DNA from 2 places in the Leifsonia sp. NPDC077715 genome. Region 2 is predicted to be linked to the other one. Evidence: predicted binding sites of a transcription regulator. Region 2 holds the regulator's gene; the other holds the start of a gene.
What was found. Region 2 encodes LexA, which represses DNA repair genes until DNA is damaged. Its sites were predicted from a motif close to TCGAACANNTGTTCGA; they were not measured.

Region 1 (6,921 bases), on a different contig from region 2:
TCGCGGAGGCCGGCGTCAAGGTGCGCTACCTGCACTCCGACGTCGACACTCTGCGCCGCGTCGAACTGCTCACCGAGCTCCGCGCGGGCGTCTACGACGTGCTGGTCGGCATCAACCTGCTGCGTGAAGGACTCGACCTCCCGGAGGTCTCGCTGGTCGCGATCCTCGACGCGGACAAGGAGGGCTTCCTCCGCTCGTCCACCTCGCTGGTCCAGACGATCGGCCGTGCCGCCCGCAACGTCTCGGGCCAGGTGCACATGTACGCCGACGTGCTCACCGACTCGATGAAGAACGCCATCGAAGAGACCGAGCGCCGCCGCGAGAAGCAGATCGAGTACAACCGCGTCAACGGCATCGACCCGCAGCCGCTGCGCAAGCGCATCGCCGACATCACCGACATCCTCGCGCGCGAGGAGGCCGACACCGCCCGGATGCTGGCGGGCCGCGACCAGAAGCGCAAGAGCCCGACCCCGAACCTCCGGAACGGCGGCATCGCCGCGCAGGGAGCGGCCGAGCTCGAGGGCATCATCGCCGACCTCAACCAGCAGATGCTGGCGGCCGCCGGCGAGCTCAAGTTCGAGCTGGCGGCGCGGTTGCGCGACGAGCTCTCGGACCTGAAGCGCGACCTGCGGCAGATGGAGAAGGCCGGCCACCTGGGCTGAGGCCTGCCGAGTCGTCAACGCGTTCGACGCACGGGCGGGCTACGGTGGCAGAGTGGCATCGAGGACGACCGGACGGCGCTGGACCTTCGCGGTGTGCGCCGTCCTGGTCGGCGTCGCGGTGATCGCGGTCGCCTTCCAGGGCGCGCCGGAGTTCACCGGGCCGCGGATGTTCCTCCCGCCCGCGCCGATCCGCTCCGCGCCACCGCAGCCGCAGCTCTCCGGCAGCCCGGAACCGCAGCAGCAGACGCAGGTGCTCCGCCTCGACCTCTCCTGGCTGTTCGTCGCGCTCATCGTTCTGGCGGTCGTGATCGCCCTGGCCCTCCTGTGGCGTCTGCGCCGCCGGCCGGCACCGCCGCGGGAGCTGCCACCACTGATCGACGTGACCGATGCCGAGGTCGGCGACGCCCACCCCGAGCCGGCCCGCCATGCCGAACCGGAGCACGTGCGCCGCGGACTCGAGCGCGCGTCCGCTGAGCTGGTCGACGTGCGCGAGCCCCGGGACGCGATCGAACGCGCCTGGGTCGGGCTGGAGGAGGGCGCGGCGGACTCCGGTGTGCGCCGCCTGCCTGCCGAGACGCCCGCGGAGTTCACCGCCCGCGTTCTCTCCCGGGTGGCGGCCGATCGCGAGGCGGCCCAGCGCTTCCTCACCCTGTACCAGCGGGCGCGGTTCAGCAGCGCCCCGGTCACGCCGGAGGACGTCGCCGCCGCGCGCTCGGCGGTCGACGCGCTCCGGGCCTCGTGGAGCGACGCCCCGCGCTCGCGCGCGTCGACGTCGGCCGACCGCTTCGGAGCGCGTCGATGACCCGCCGCCTCCCGCCCCGCATGCTGCGCCGCCTCATCCTGAGCGCGGTGCTCGGGATCGCCTTCGGCGTGGCCGCCTGGTACCTCGGGATGGACGCCGCCCACGCCATCGGACTCGGCGCCGCCGCCTTCGCCCTCACCACCTGCCTCTCGGCACTGGGGGAGGCCGCCGACGTGGTCTGGGCCGTCCCCGCGCCCCAGCCCCGTCCTGGAGTGCGCCGCGACATCGTGCAGCTCGGATGGTCGCTCGGCGCCCGCGGCGGACGCGCGTCGCCCGAAGGGGTGCGCCGCCTGCGGCTGGTCGCGGAGCGCGCCCTGCTGCTCCGGGGACTCGACCTGGAGGACCGCGCCGCCGACGCCCGCCTCGAGGAGCTGCTTGGGGCCGACGCGCTCCGGCTGCTGCGCCGCGGGTCGGGTGTCGCCCCGCCGCGCACGTCGGAGGTGTCATCGGCGCTCACCCGGCTCGAGGCGTTGGAGCGGGAGGACGCGGCCGCCGCCTCTTTCTCCTCCACGAGAGCCGACCCCGCCGCGCCGCCCGCAGCATCCCGACAGCCCGCCCCGAGCATCCAGGAGCCACCGCATGCCCGCTGAACCCGTCCACCCGCACGACCCGGCGACAGCACCGTCACCCTCGGCAGCCCTCGGCGTCCCCGAGGTCGCCCGTCTCGGCGCCCAGGTGCTCGACCGCGTGAGCAGCGTCGTGGTCGGCATGCGAGAACCGCTCCGCATCGCCTTCGCGACCATCCTTGCCGGCGGGCACGTGCTCTTCGAGGACGTCCCGGGCCTCGGCAAGACACTCGCCGCCCGGAGCATCGCGGCCGCGGTCGGGCTCGAGTTCCGCCGCCTGCAGTGCACGCCCGACCTGCTGCCGTCCGACATCACCGGCTCATTCGTGTACCTCCCGAGCACGGCGGACTTCGAGTTCCGGCCCGGTCCGGTGTTCACCGGGCTGTTCCTCGCCGACGAGATCAACCGCACGTCGCCGAAGACGCAGTCTGCGCTGCTGGAGGCGATGGCCGAGGGGCAGGTGTCGGTCGAGGGCCGCAGTTTCCCGCTGCCGTCGCCGTTCCACGTCGTCGCGACGGCGAATCCGATCGAGTCCGAGGGCACGTACGCGCTGCCCGAGGCGCAGCTCGACCGGTTCATGGTGCGCTTAAGCGTCGGTTACCCGGACGAGGCGGGGGAGTCGCGGGTGCTGCTCGCGCGTGTGGCCCGCCGCCACGAGGTCGCCACCGTCGAGCCGGTGATCGATGCGCCGACGCTGGCGGCCATGCAGGCCGGCATCGAGGCGGTGGATGTGGACCCCGATATCGCCGCCTACTGCGTCCGCCTCGCCGCCGCGACACGCGGCCACCGGTCGGTGGAGGTCGGCGCGTCGCCCCGCGGGTCGCAGGGTCTGCTGCTCGTAGCCCGTGCGCTGGCCGTGCTCGACGGCCGCGACTTCGTGCTCCCCGACGACGTGAAGGCGGTCGCCGTGCCCGTGCTCGCGCACCGCCTCACGCTGACCGTCCAGGCGTGGACGGGCGGCGTCCGCGCCGAGCAGGTCGTCGCCGAGGTGGTCAACACGGTCGCCGGTCCCCCGGCGGTCGGGTCGGGGCGCCGCGCGCAGCAGGCACCGGATGCGGTGGAGACGGACGCGCAGCACCGATGACCGACAGCGCCGACCACCCGCACACCGAACGCAGGCATACCGCCACGCGCGGCGGGTGGACGCTGAGCCCGGCCCTCGCCGGTGCCGTCGTCGTCGGGATGGTCGGTGTGGTGGCCGCGTTCGTGATGACACGCGTCGAGCCCGCTCTCGTCGGCGCGCCGCTGCTGCTCGCCGCTGCGCTGAGCTGGGATCGCAGGCCCCGCCGGCTCGACGATTCGGCCGGCTCGGACGAACTCCGCACCGAGACCTCCGTCGCCTCGACGGGCCGGGCGCATCCCGCACCGGACGGGTCGACGGCCCTCACCGTCGACATCCACGCCGTAGTCACGCAACGTCCGGACGCGATCCAGCTGCGGCTCGCCCTCGGCGGGGCCGCGCCGGTGGATGCCGTGCTCACCCCGCGCGCGGCCGCGCGCACGACGGGTGAGGTCCCTGTTGTCCACTCGGGTCCGCAGCGGGTGGCCGAGGTCGCCGCTCGCGCGATCGGCGCCGACGCCGCGTGGGTCGCCGCCCCGGGCGAGGAGGCGTCCGTCGAGCGGGTGGTGCGTCCGCGCCGGCTGCCGCTCCGCCGCCTCCCGCTGCCGGCGCGCCTGCTCGGACTGACCGGCCAGCACGTGTCGACGCGACCCGGCGACGGCGGCGAGTTCCGTGACATCGACCTCTTCCATCCCGGCGACCGCCTCCGCCGGATCGACTGGCGGGCCACGGCTCGCGCCGGCCGCTCGGATGAGCTGTACGTGCGCCGGACCACAGCGACCTCCGACGCCGCCGTGCACGTGGTGCTCGACGCGCGCGACGACGTGACCGGGATTGTCGCGGACTGGTCGCGCGCCTATCCGCGGCCTGCGCTGTCCTCGCTCGACCTCGCCCGCGAGGCGGCGGCGTCGCTGACGGTCGCGTACGCGGCCGTGGGGGACCGCGTCGGTTTCGACGACCTGGGGGAGTCGCGTCGCGTCCTCCCGCCGCGCGCCGGCGCCCGCCATCGCGAACGGGTGCTGCGCGAGATCGAGCTGACGACGGCCACGGGCACGACGTTCCAGCGCGTCCGCTCGCCGCGCCTGTCGCCGGGCGCGATCGTCTACGTGCTCTCGACCTTCCTCGACGACCAGCCGTCGACGCTGGCTCTCGGCTGGCGCGCGTCCGGGCACCGGGTGATCGCGATCGACGTGCTCCCGGTCCGGGATGCGCGGGAGCTCACCGCCCGGGAGCGGCTGGCCCTGCGCACCGTCGAGCTCGAACGGCGCCTGCGCCTGCGCCGGCTGGAGGCGGGCGGTGTCGAACTGCTCGGATGGCAGGACCCGGTCGCCCGCGAGGCCGGCCTGCGCGCGCTGACGGCGGGGAGGCGCGGATGAGCGACCCCGCACGTACGACGCCCGACCTGGGCACGCACACCGTCCCGGGATGGTCGGTGCGCGCGCTGTTCGCCGTGGTGGGCTTGACGCTGGTCCTCGCGGGCGTGCCCAGCGGCCCGTGGACGGCGATCGGGGCCCTGCTCGTCGGGGTGGCCGTGTGGCGCCCGCGCTGGCTGACGGCGTGGGTGCTGATCGGCGTCCTGGTGCTGTCGTCGCTGGTCGAACCCGGAACGCTGACGGTCCGGATGCTGGCGCTGATCGCCGGCGCGCACGCGCTCCACCTGCTCGGATCGTGGATGCTGGTCGTCCCGGCGGCGGCGCGGCTCCAGCCCGCGGTGCTGCTGCCGTCGCTGCGCCGGTTCGTGCTCCTGCAGGTGCCGGTGCAGGTGGTGGCCGTGGCTGTGCTGCTCCCGGCCGGGCGCATCTCCGTGCCTGCCTTCGCGATCGTCTCCGGACTCGCAGCGCTCGCCCTGGTCGGGATGCTCGTCCCCGCTCTGCTGCGCCGTCCGAACCGCTGAGGAGCGCTCGCGGCGGCCGCCCGGCTCGAATGTCGGTGGTCGCTCCTAGACTCACGCGTGCGGGGATCACCGCGCTCGGCAGGGTAGAATCGAACGGATGTTCGAGACGCCGGAGTGCGGTGCGCGGTGGGCGAACAGCCCCCTCGAACAATGACGGATGGCGGAGAATAGAGCGAGTGAGCAGCGGGCGAGTGAACAACGATCGGGTGCACGGGGACGGCGACATCGGCAGCACCATCAGCCGGGTGACCGGCTCGCACCTCAGCGTGCGCGGTGCGCGGGTGCACAACCTCCACAACGTCGACCTCGAGATCCCGCGCGACTCGATGGTGGTCTTCACGGGACTCTCCGGGTCGGGGAAGTCGTCGCTCGCGTTCGACACGATCTTCGCCGAGGGTCAGCGCCGCTACGTCGAGTCGCTGTCCGCGTACGCGCGACAGTTCCTCGGCCAGGTCGACCGCCCGGACGTCGACTTCATCGAAGGTCTGAGCCCCGCCGTGTCGATCGACCAGAAGTCGACCAACCGCAACCCGCGGTCGACCGTCGGCACGATCACCGAGATCTACGACTACATGCGTCTGCTGTGGGCGCGTATCGGCGTGCCGCACTGTCCGATCTGCGGTGAGCGCATCCAGCGCCAGACCGTTCAGCAGATCGCCGACCAGCTGATGGAGCTCGAGGCAGGCACCCGCTACATGGTCGTCAGCCCGGTCGTCTCGCAGAAGAAGGGCGAGTTCGTCGACCTCTTCAAGGAGCTCGCGGCGAGCGGCTACTCGCGCGCGCTGGTCGACGGCGAGCAGATCCAGCTGTCCGACCCGCCGACGCTGAAGAAGCAGGTCAAGCACGACATCTCCGTCGTCATCGACCGTCTGGTCGCCGGCCCCGACATCCTGGGCCGCCTCACCGACTCGCTCGAGACGGCGCTGCGGCTCACCGACGGCCTGGTGCAGGTCAACTACGTCGACCGCGAGGGCGCGGCGGCGTGGCAGAACTTCAGCGAGAAGCTGTCCTGCCCGAACGGCCACCCCATCCAGCTGACCGAGATCGAGCCGCGCACCTTCTCGTTCAACGCGCCGTTCGGAGCGTGCCCCGAGTGCTCCGGTCTCGGCACCCGAATGTCGGTGGACGAGGAGCTGCTGCTCGACGACGACGAGCTCAGCATCGCCGACGGCGTCATCGTGCCGTGGACGAGCCAGGGCAAGAGCCTGTTCAACTACTACGAGAAGCTGCTCGACGGCCTCGCGCGCGACCTCAAGTTCTCGCTCAAGACCCCGTGGAAGAAGCTGCCGCAGAACGTGAAGGACGCCGTCCTCCACGGCGACAACTTCGAGGTCAAGGTCAAGTGGAAGAACCGCTACGGCCGCGAGATGTCGTACACCTCCGGCTTCGAGGGCGTGGTGCCCTACATCGAGCGCCAGTACATCCAGGCCGAGACCGACACGCAGCGCGCCCGCTGGGCGGAGTACCTGCGCGAGGTGCCGTGCCCGGTCTGCGGCGGCAAGCGCCTCAAGCCCGAGGTGCTGGCCGTCCTCGTGCACGGAAAGAGCATCGCCGACGCGTCGCTGCTCAGCCTCAGCGACGCCCGCGCGTTCATGGAGAAGCTGCACCTGACCGAGCGCGAGCAGAAGATCGGCGCGCAGGTGCTGCGCGAGATCAAGATCCGGCTCGACTTCCTCATCCAGGTCGGCCTGAGCTACCTCGACCTGGCCCGCGCCGCGGGCACGCTGTCGGGCGGAGAGGCGCAGCGCATCCGCCTGGCCACGCAGATCGGCTCGGGCCTGACCGGCGTGCTGTACGTGCTCGACGAGCCGAGCATCGGCCTGCACCAGCGCGACAACCGCCGCCTGATCGACACCCTGGTCGCCCTCCGCGACCTCGGCAACACGCTGATCGTGGTCGAGCACGACGAGGACACCATCCGCACGGCCGACTGGATC
Region 2 (6,921 bases):
AGGCCGCGGCCAGCGCGGCGCGGCGTCCGTCCGCCGGCACCGGTCGGGCGGCGGGGTTCCAGGCCGTCATCGCGGTCACCGAGCTGAAGACGGGCTGCACGGTGCGGCCGTCGGGCCCGGCGACGGTGACGATCGACAGCTCCTGCGTCTTATCCACGCGGAGACCGGCGTCGCTCTCACCCTCGTCGCCCAGCTCGGCCACGAGCGGGATGAGCAGGCGCGAGGAGCGCAGCGCGTCCACGACCGCCTCGGCGCCCACCTCGCCCGCGCGGAACCCGGCCAGGGCGCCGAGCAGCACCGGCGGGGCGGATCCGTCGTCGTCGCCGAACGGGTTGTCGTCGAACTCCCGACCCTCCCACGGCTGGCCGGCGGAGTCGGCGAGGGAGGCGGCGAAGCCCGCGAGCCGGGCCGCGCCCTCCTCGGACGGACCGGTGCGCGCCGGGCGGCCGTCGTCCGGGCCGCCGACGGGCGCGCCGTCCGAGCCCGTGCCGGCTCCGGCGTCAGCGTCCCGCGACATCCAGCGCCTCGGGCAGCGTGAACGCGCCCGCGTAGAGCGCTTTGCCGACGATCGCGCCCTCGAGGCCCAGCGGGACGAGCTCGCGCAGCGCGGCGATGTCGTCGAGGTTCGAGATGCCTCCGGAGGCGACCACGGGACGCTCGGTGCGGTCGAGCACCTGGCGCAGGAGGTCGAGGTTGGGGCCGCGGAGCGTGCCGTCCTTGGTGACGTCGGTGACGACGTACCGCGCGCAGCCGGCGTCCTCCAGACGGTCCAGCACCTCCCACAGGTCGCCACCCTCGCGCGTCCAGCCGCGGGCCGCGAGCGTCGTGCCGCGCACGTCCAGGCCCACCGCGATCGCCTCGCCGTACTGGCTGATCGCGTGCGCGGCCCACTCCGGGTTCTCCAGGGCGGCGGTGCCGAGGTTGACGCGGGAGGCACCTGCCTCGAGCGCCTGCTCCAGCGACTCGTCGTCGCGGATGCCGCCGGACAGCTCGATGCTGACGCCCTTCACCTGGTGGATGACACGCTTCAGGAGGGAGCGGTTCTCTCCGCGGCCGAACGCGGCGTCGAGGTCGACCAGGTGGATCCACTCGGCGCCCGCTTCGGCCCACTCGGCGGCCGCGTCCACCGGGTCGCCGTAGCTGGTCTCGCTGCCGGCCTCGCCCTGCGTGAGGCGAACCGCCTTGCCGTCGGCGACGTCCACAGCGGGAAGGAGGACGAGTCGGGGCGTGGTGAGAAAGTCGGTCATCGTTTCCTTACGTTCTTCCGCGGCGCGGACGGATGGTTCGTGCGGTCGGCTAGAGCGAGCGGACCCAGTTGCGGAGCAGCCGGATGCCGGCCTGCCCCGACTTCTCGGGGTGGAACTGCGTCGCGCTCAGCGGGCCGTTCTCGACCGCCGCGACGAAGGGCGTGCCGTGGTCAGCCCAGGTCACCTTCGGCGTGGGGAACGGGGCCTCGGGGTGCAGCGTCCAGTCCTGCGCGGCGTACGAGTGGACGAAGTAGAAGCGCTCGTCCTGCAGTCCGTCGAACAGCACCGAGTCCTCGGGTGCGCGGACGGTGTTCCAGCCCATGTGCGGGACGACATCGGCCTTCAGGAGGTCGACCGTGCCCGGCCACTCCCCCAGCCCCTCGGTCTCGAGGCCGTTCTCGACGCCGCGGTCGAACATGATCTGCATGCCCACGCAGATCCCGAGCACCGGGCGGCCTCCCGCCAGGCGGCGGTCGATGACCTCGTCGCCGTGGGATGCGCGCAGCGCCTCCGCGACCGCGGTGAACGCGCCGACGCCCGGCACCAGGAGGCCGTCGGCCTGCTGGGCGCGCCTGCGGTTGCCGGTCAGCTCGACCGCGGCTCCCGCGGCTTCGAGCGCCTTCACGGCCGAGTGGACGTTGCCCGTGCCGTAGTCGAAGACGACGACGTCCGGCTTGCGCTCGTCGCTCACAGCGCCCCCTTCGTGGACGGGATGCCGGTGATCAGCGGGTCGAGCGCCTTCGCCTGGCGGAACGCGCGCGCGAACGCCTTGAACTCGGCCTCGGCGATGTGGTGCGGGTCACGGCCGCCGACCACGGTGATGTGCGTGGTGATGGCGGCGTTGAAGGAGATCGCCTCGAACACGTGCCGCACCATCGAGCCGGTGAAGTGGCCGCCGATGAGGTGCAGCTCGAAGCCCACGGGCTCACCGGTGTGCACGAGGTACGGACGCCCGGAGATGTCGACGACGGCCTGCACCAGCGCCTCGTCCAACGGCACCAGTGCGTCGCCGTACCGTGAGATGCCGGCTTTGTCACCGAGAGCCTGACGGATCGCCTGGCCGAGGACGATGCCGATGTCCTCCACCGTGTGGTGGACGTCGATGTCGGTGTCGCCGGTCGCGCGGATGCGCAGATCGGTGAGCGAGTGCTTGGCGAACGCGGTGAGCAGGTGGTCGTAGAAGGGGACGCTCGTCTGGATGTCGGACGTGCCGGTGCCGTCGAGGTCGAGGGTGAGCTCGATGCTCGACTCGCTCGTCTCGCGGGTGACCGTGGCGGCGCGGTTCGTCATAGGTCCGAGTCTATCGGGGCGGGCTCCGTGCGCTCCGGGGCATCGTCCACTGTGGATAACTCGTCCGCCGCCGTCGCCGGGCGCCCGAGGGCGGCCAGCGCCTCCAGGAACGCGGTCGTCTCCTGCTCGGTGCCGGCGGTCACGCGCAGGTGGTGCGGGATGCCGACATCGCGCACCAGGATCCCCTGCTCGGCCAGTGCCTCGAACGTCGCGTGCGGGTCGGCGACGCCGCCGAACAGCACGAAGTTGCTGCCGCTGCGGTGGGGCGTGTAGCCGAGGGCGGCGAGCTCCGTGACGAGCCGATCGCGTTGCAGGCGGATCTCGCCGACGGTGGCCAGCATCTCGTCGGAGTGAGCGAGCGCGCCGAGCGCGGCAGCCTGCGTGATCGCCGACAGGTGGTACGGCAGGCGGACGAGCCGGAGGGCGTCGTTCACCGCGGGGTCGGCGGCGAGGTACCCGACGCGGGCGCCGGCGAAGGCGAACGCCTTGCTCATCGTGCGCGAGATCAGGAGACGCGGGCGGCCGGACAGCAGGGTCAGGGCCGAGGGCGTGCCGTCCGGCAGGAACTCGGCGTACGCCTCGTCCACGACGACGATGCCGCGCGCGGCGTCGTACGCCGCCTCGACCGTCGCGAGGTCGAGCGGCGTGCCGGTCGGGTTGTTGGGCGAGCAGAGGATCACGATGTCGGGATCCAGCGTCCGGATCTGCTCGGCGGCGGTCTCGGGCGAGAGCTCGTAGTCCGCATCCCGCGTGCCCGCGACATACGCGGTGCCGGTGCCCGCGGCGAGCAGCGGATACATCGAGTACGTCGGCGCGAAACCGAGCAGCGTGCGCCCAGGGCCGCCGAACGCCTGCAGGATGTGCTGCAGCACCTCGTTCGAGCCGTTCGCCGCCCAGATCTCGTCAGCGGTCAGGTCGTGGCCGAGGTAGCGCGCGAACGCCTCGCGGAGCTCGGTGAACTCCCGGTCGGGGTAGCGGTTCACGCCGCCGACGGCCGCGGCGACCCGCGCGACGATGTCGGACGCCACATCCTCGGGAATGGGATGCGTGTTCTCGTTCACGTTCAGCGCGACGGGCACCGGACGCTGCGGCGCGCCGTACGGTGAACGACCGCGGAGGTCGTCTCGGATCGGCAGCTCGGAGAGGGAGGTCACCCTTCAATCGTAGTCAGCGCTACACGACCGCTCCGCCGGATGACGGCGTGCGACGGACGGTGTACGAACGACGTGCCGGACTTGCCCACAACGTCTCGAAGGAGCCGCTACGCCCGCGCGAAACGGAGGTCTTAGCGGCCCGACGCGCCGCTGGCGGCGAGAAACGGAGGACACCTGTGGTCCCCCGGGCCCGGGATTCCTCCCTTTCGGCAACGCTCCCCGGCGAGGACCTACTTGGCGTACTTGGCCGGAACCGCGAGCTGCTGGCCCGGGGTGACGACGGCCGAGTCGAGGCCGTTGAGGGAGACGATGTCGGCGATCACGTCGCGCGGGTCGGCGTTGGGGGCGACGCGCTCGGCGACCGACCAGAGGGAGTCGCCGGAGGCGACGGTGACGTACTGGAAGGTGACGTGCGTCTGCTCGCCGGTGGCGACGGCGCCGCCGCCGTTGAGGGCGAAGACCAGTGCGCCGACGACCAGCGGCAGCGCGACGAGCGCGGACAGCACAGCGCGACCGCGGCGCGTGAGGCGCAGACGGACGCGCGCGCCCTCGGGAAGCGGCGGCACCGCCCGAAGGGTGGTGGGAACCGACTCGCTCATCAGTACTGCACTCATGGCCGTGACCTCCTCAGAATCGCGGGTGCGAAGCTGTGTTCCGAATGTATCTTCGAATGTCTGAATCCGCAAGGGGCCGTTCGAAGCGGCACGGACAGGAGAAATCGCCGATGAAGTTCGCGACACACTCGAACACATGTTTGTCTTCCCTCCTGGACGCGGATACAGTTTCGACTGTCTGAGGACATCAGATCAGGAACCACCGACATTCCTGCCGGAGAGCACCCGGCGGACGGCCCCAGGCCCAGAGAGGACGCCCGTGTCGAACGAGAACCAGGCCCGCGGAGGCACCCGCCGACGCAAGAACCTGAGCGACAAGCAGCTGGCCATCCTCGACGTGATCCAGAAGTCGGTGAACCAGCGCGGCTATCCGCCGAGCATGCGCGAGATCGGCGACGCGGTCGGCCTCTCCTCCCTCTCGTCGGTGACCCACCAGCTCAACCAGCTCGAGCTGAGCGGCTACCTGCGCCGCGACCCGAACCGCCCGCGCGCGCTCGAGATCCTGATCGACCTGCCCAGCGCGTCCGGCGACACCCCTGACTACGAGAACCAGACGCCCGTCGGCGATGCGGCGATGGTGCCGCTGGTCGGCCGTATCGCGGCCGGAATCCCGATCACCGCCGAGCAGCAGGTCGACGAGGTCTTCCCCCTCCCCCGCCAGCTGGTCGGCAACGGCGAGCTCTTCATGCTCAAAGTGGTCGGCGAGTCGATGATCGACGCGGCCATCTGCGACGGCGACTGGGTGGTCGTGCGGGCACAGAACACGGCCGAGAACGGCGACATCGTCGCGGCGATGCTCGACGAGGAGGCGACGGTCAAGGTGTTCCGGCAGCGCGACGGCCACACCTGGCTGCTGCCGCGGAACTCCAACTTCGAGCCGATCCTCGGCGACTTCGCGACGGTGCTCGGCAAGGTCGTCGCGGTCCTCCGCGCCGTCTGATGCGTACCGCCCGCGGCCGGCTCGGCGGTCACGCCCAGCCGAGCTCCTTCAGCCGGGCGTCGTCCAGCCCGAAGTAGTGCCCGATCTCGTGGACGACCGTGACGCGCACGCGCGCCCGCAGCTCCTCCAGCGACGACGCGGAGGCCTCGAGGTTGTTCCGGTACAGCGTGATGCGGTCGGGCAGCTCCCCGAATCCGTACACCGACCGCCGGGTCAGCGGCCGCCCGCTGTAGAGCCCGAACAATCGCGGTCGCGCGCCCGGCGGCTGGTCCTCGATGAGGATGGCGACGTTCTCGAGCGGGCCGACCATGTCGTCAGGGAGGGAGTCGAGGATGTCCCCCACCATCCGCTCGAACTCCTCATCGGGGATGCGCACCATGCGCTCATCCTGCCCGACGCCGAAGCGCCCCGGGGCGGTGTCCGCGGACAGCGGACGCCCCGAGGCGCTTCATCGCGATCAGACGATCAGGCGGTCACGGCCGCCTTCTCGCGCACTCCTCGCGTCGCCTCGATGATGTTGCGGAGCGACGCGACCGTCTCGTCGTACCCACGGGTCTTGAGCCCGCAGTCCGGGTTCACCCAGAGCTGACGGCCCGGGATGGCGCTGAGCGCCGTCTCGAGCAGTTCGGTGACCTCGGCGACCGACGGCACGCGCGGCGAGTGGATGTCGTAGACACCCGGGCCGATCCCGTGCTCGAAGCCGGAGCGCTGGATGTCGTGCACGACCTCCATGCGGCTGCGCGCGGCCTCGATGCTGGTCACGTCGGCGTCCAGATTGCGGATCGCGTCGATCACCACGCCGAACTCCGAATAGCAGAGGTGCGTGTGGATCTGCGTCTCGTCGGCGACGCCCGAGGTGGCGAGGCGGAAGGAGCCGACCGACCACTCCAGGTAGTCGTCCTGGTCGCGCTTCTTGAGCGGCAGCAGCTCGCGCAGCGCCGGCTCGTCGACCTGCACGACGCGGATGCCCGCCTGCTCCAGGTCGGCGATCTCGTCGCGGAGGGCGAGGGCGACCTGGCGGGCCGTCTCTCCGAGCGGCTGGTCGTCGCGGACGAACGACCACGCCAGGATGGTCACCGGGCCGGTCAGCATGCCCTTGACCGGCTTGGACGTCAGGCTCTGCGTGTACGACGACCAGTCGACCGTGATCGGCGCGGGCCGCGACACGTCGCCCCACAGGATGGACGGACGCGTGCACCGCGACCCGTACGACTGCACCCAGCCGTTCTGGGTGACCGCGAAGCCGTCCAGGTTCTCGGCGAAGTACTGCACCATGTCGTTGCGCTCCGGCTCGCCGTGCACGATGACATCGATCCCGATCTCCTCCTGGAGGTCGACGACGCGCTTGATCTCGTCGCGCATCCGGCCCAGGTACTCCGCCTCGCTGATCAGGCCCTTCGCGAGCTGGGCGCGTGAGCGGCGGATGTCGGCGGTCTGCGGGAAGGAGCCGATCGTGGTGGTCGGCAGGAACGGCAGGCCCAGGGCCTCCTCCTGCGCCGCCTGGCGTGCGTCGTAGTCGCCGCGGCGGAAGTCGGCGCGGGTCAGCGCCGCCTCGCGCTCGCGCACGGCCGGGACGCGCACCCCGGGCGCCGAGGCCCGGTCGGCGAGCGCCGCGGTGGCCGCGGTCAGCTCCTCCTGGATGGCCTCGTGGCCATCCACGATCCCGCGGGCGAGGA

Region 1: a site for LexA is predicted at 5,074-5,089, ahead of uvrA (excinuclease ABC subunit UvrA). Genes of this name have one in related genera too.

What each region holds. Positions count from the first base shown of each region.
Region 1 covers NZ_JBFBOG010000003.1:822,853-829,773, reverse strand. Annotated here, with positions in the region: gene uvrB (excinuclease ABC subunit UvrB) at 1-662, shown strand, start outside; gene AB0P25_RS17845 (DUF4129 domain-containing protein) at 715-1,464, shown strand; gene AB0P25_RS17840 (hypothetical protein) at 1,461-2,054, shown strand; gene AB0P25_RS17835 (MoxR family ATPase) at 2,044-3,114, shown strand; gene AB0P25_RS17830 (DUF58 domain-containing protein) at 3,111-4,466, shown strand; gene AB0P25_RS17825 (hypothetical protein) at 4,463-4,984, shown strand; gene uvrA (excinuclease ABC subunit UvrA) at 5,191-6,921, shown strand, end outside.
Region 2 covers NZ_JBFBOG010000001.1:149,431-156,351, forward strand. Annotated here, with positions in the region: gene AB0P25_RS00720 (SseB family protein) at 1-517, opposite strand, end outside; gene priA (bifunctional 1-(5-phosphoribosyl)-5-((5-phosphoribosylamino)methylideneamino)imidazole-4-carboxamide isomerase/phosphoribosylanthranilate isomerase PriA) at 501-1,247, opposite strand; gene hisH (imidazole glycerol phosphate synthase subunit HisH) at 1,297-1,938, opposite strand; gene hisB (imidazoleglycerol-phosphate dehydratase HisB) at 1,935-2,537, opposite strand; gene AB0P25_RS00740 (histidinol-phosphate transaminase) at 2,534-3,691, opposite strand; gene AB0P25_RS00745 (LysM peptidoglycan-binding domain-containing protein) at 3,922-4,290, opposite strand; gene lexA (transcriptional repressor LexA) at 4,565-5,245, shown strand; gene AB0P25_RS00755 (metallopeptidase family protein) at 5,274-5,624, opposite strand; gene metE (5-methyltetrahydropteroyltriglutamate--homocysteine S-methyltransferase) at 5,711-6,921, opposite strand, start outside.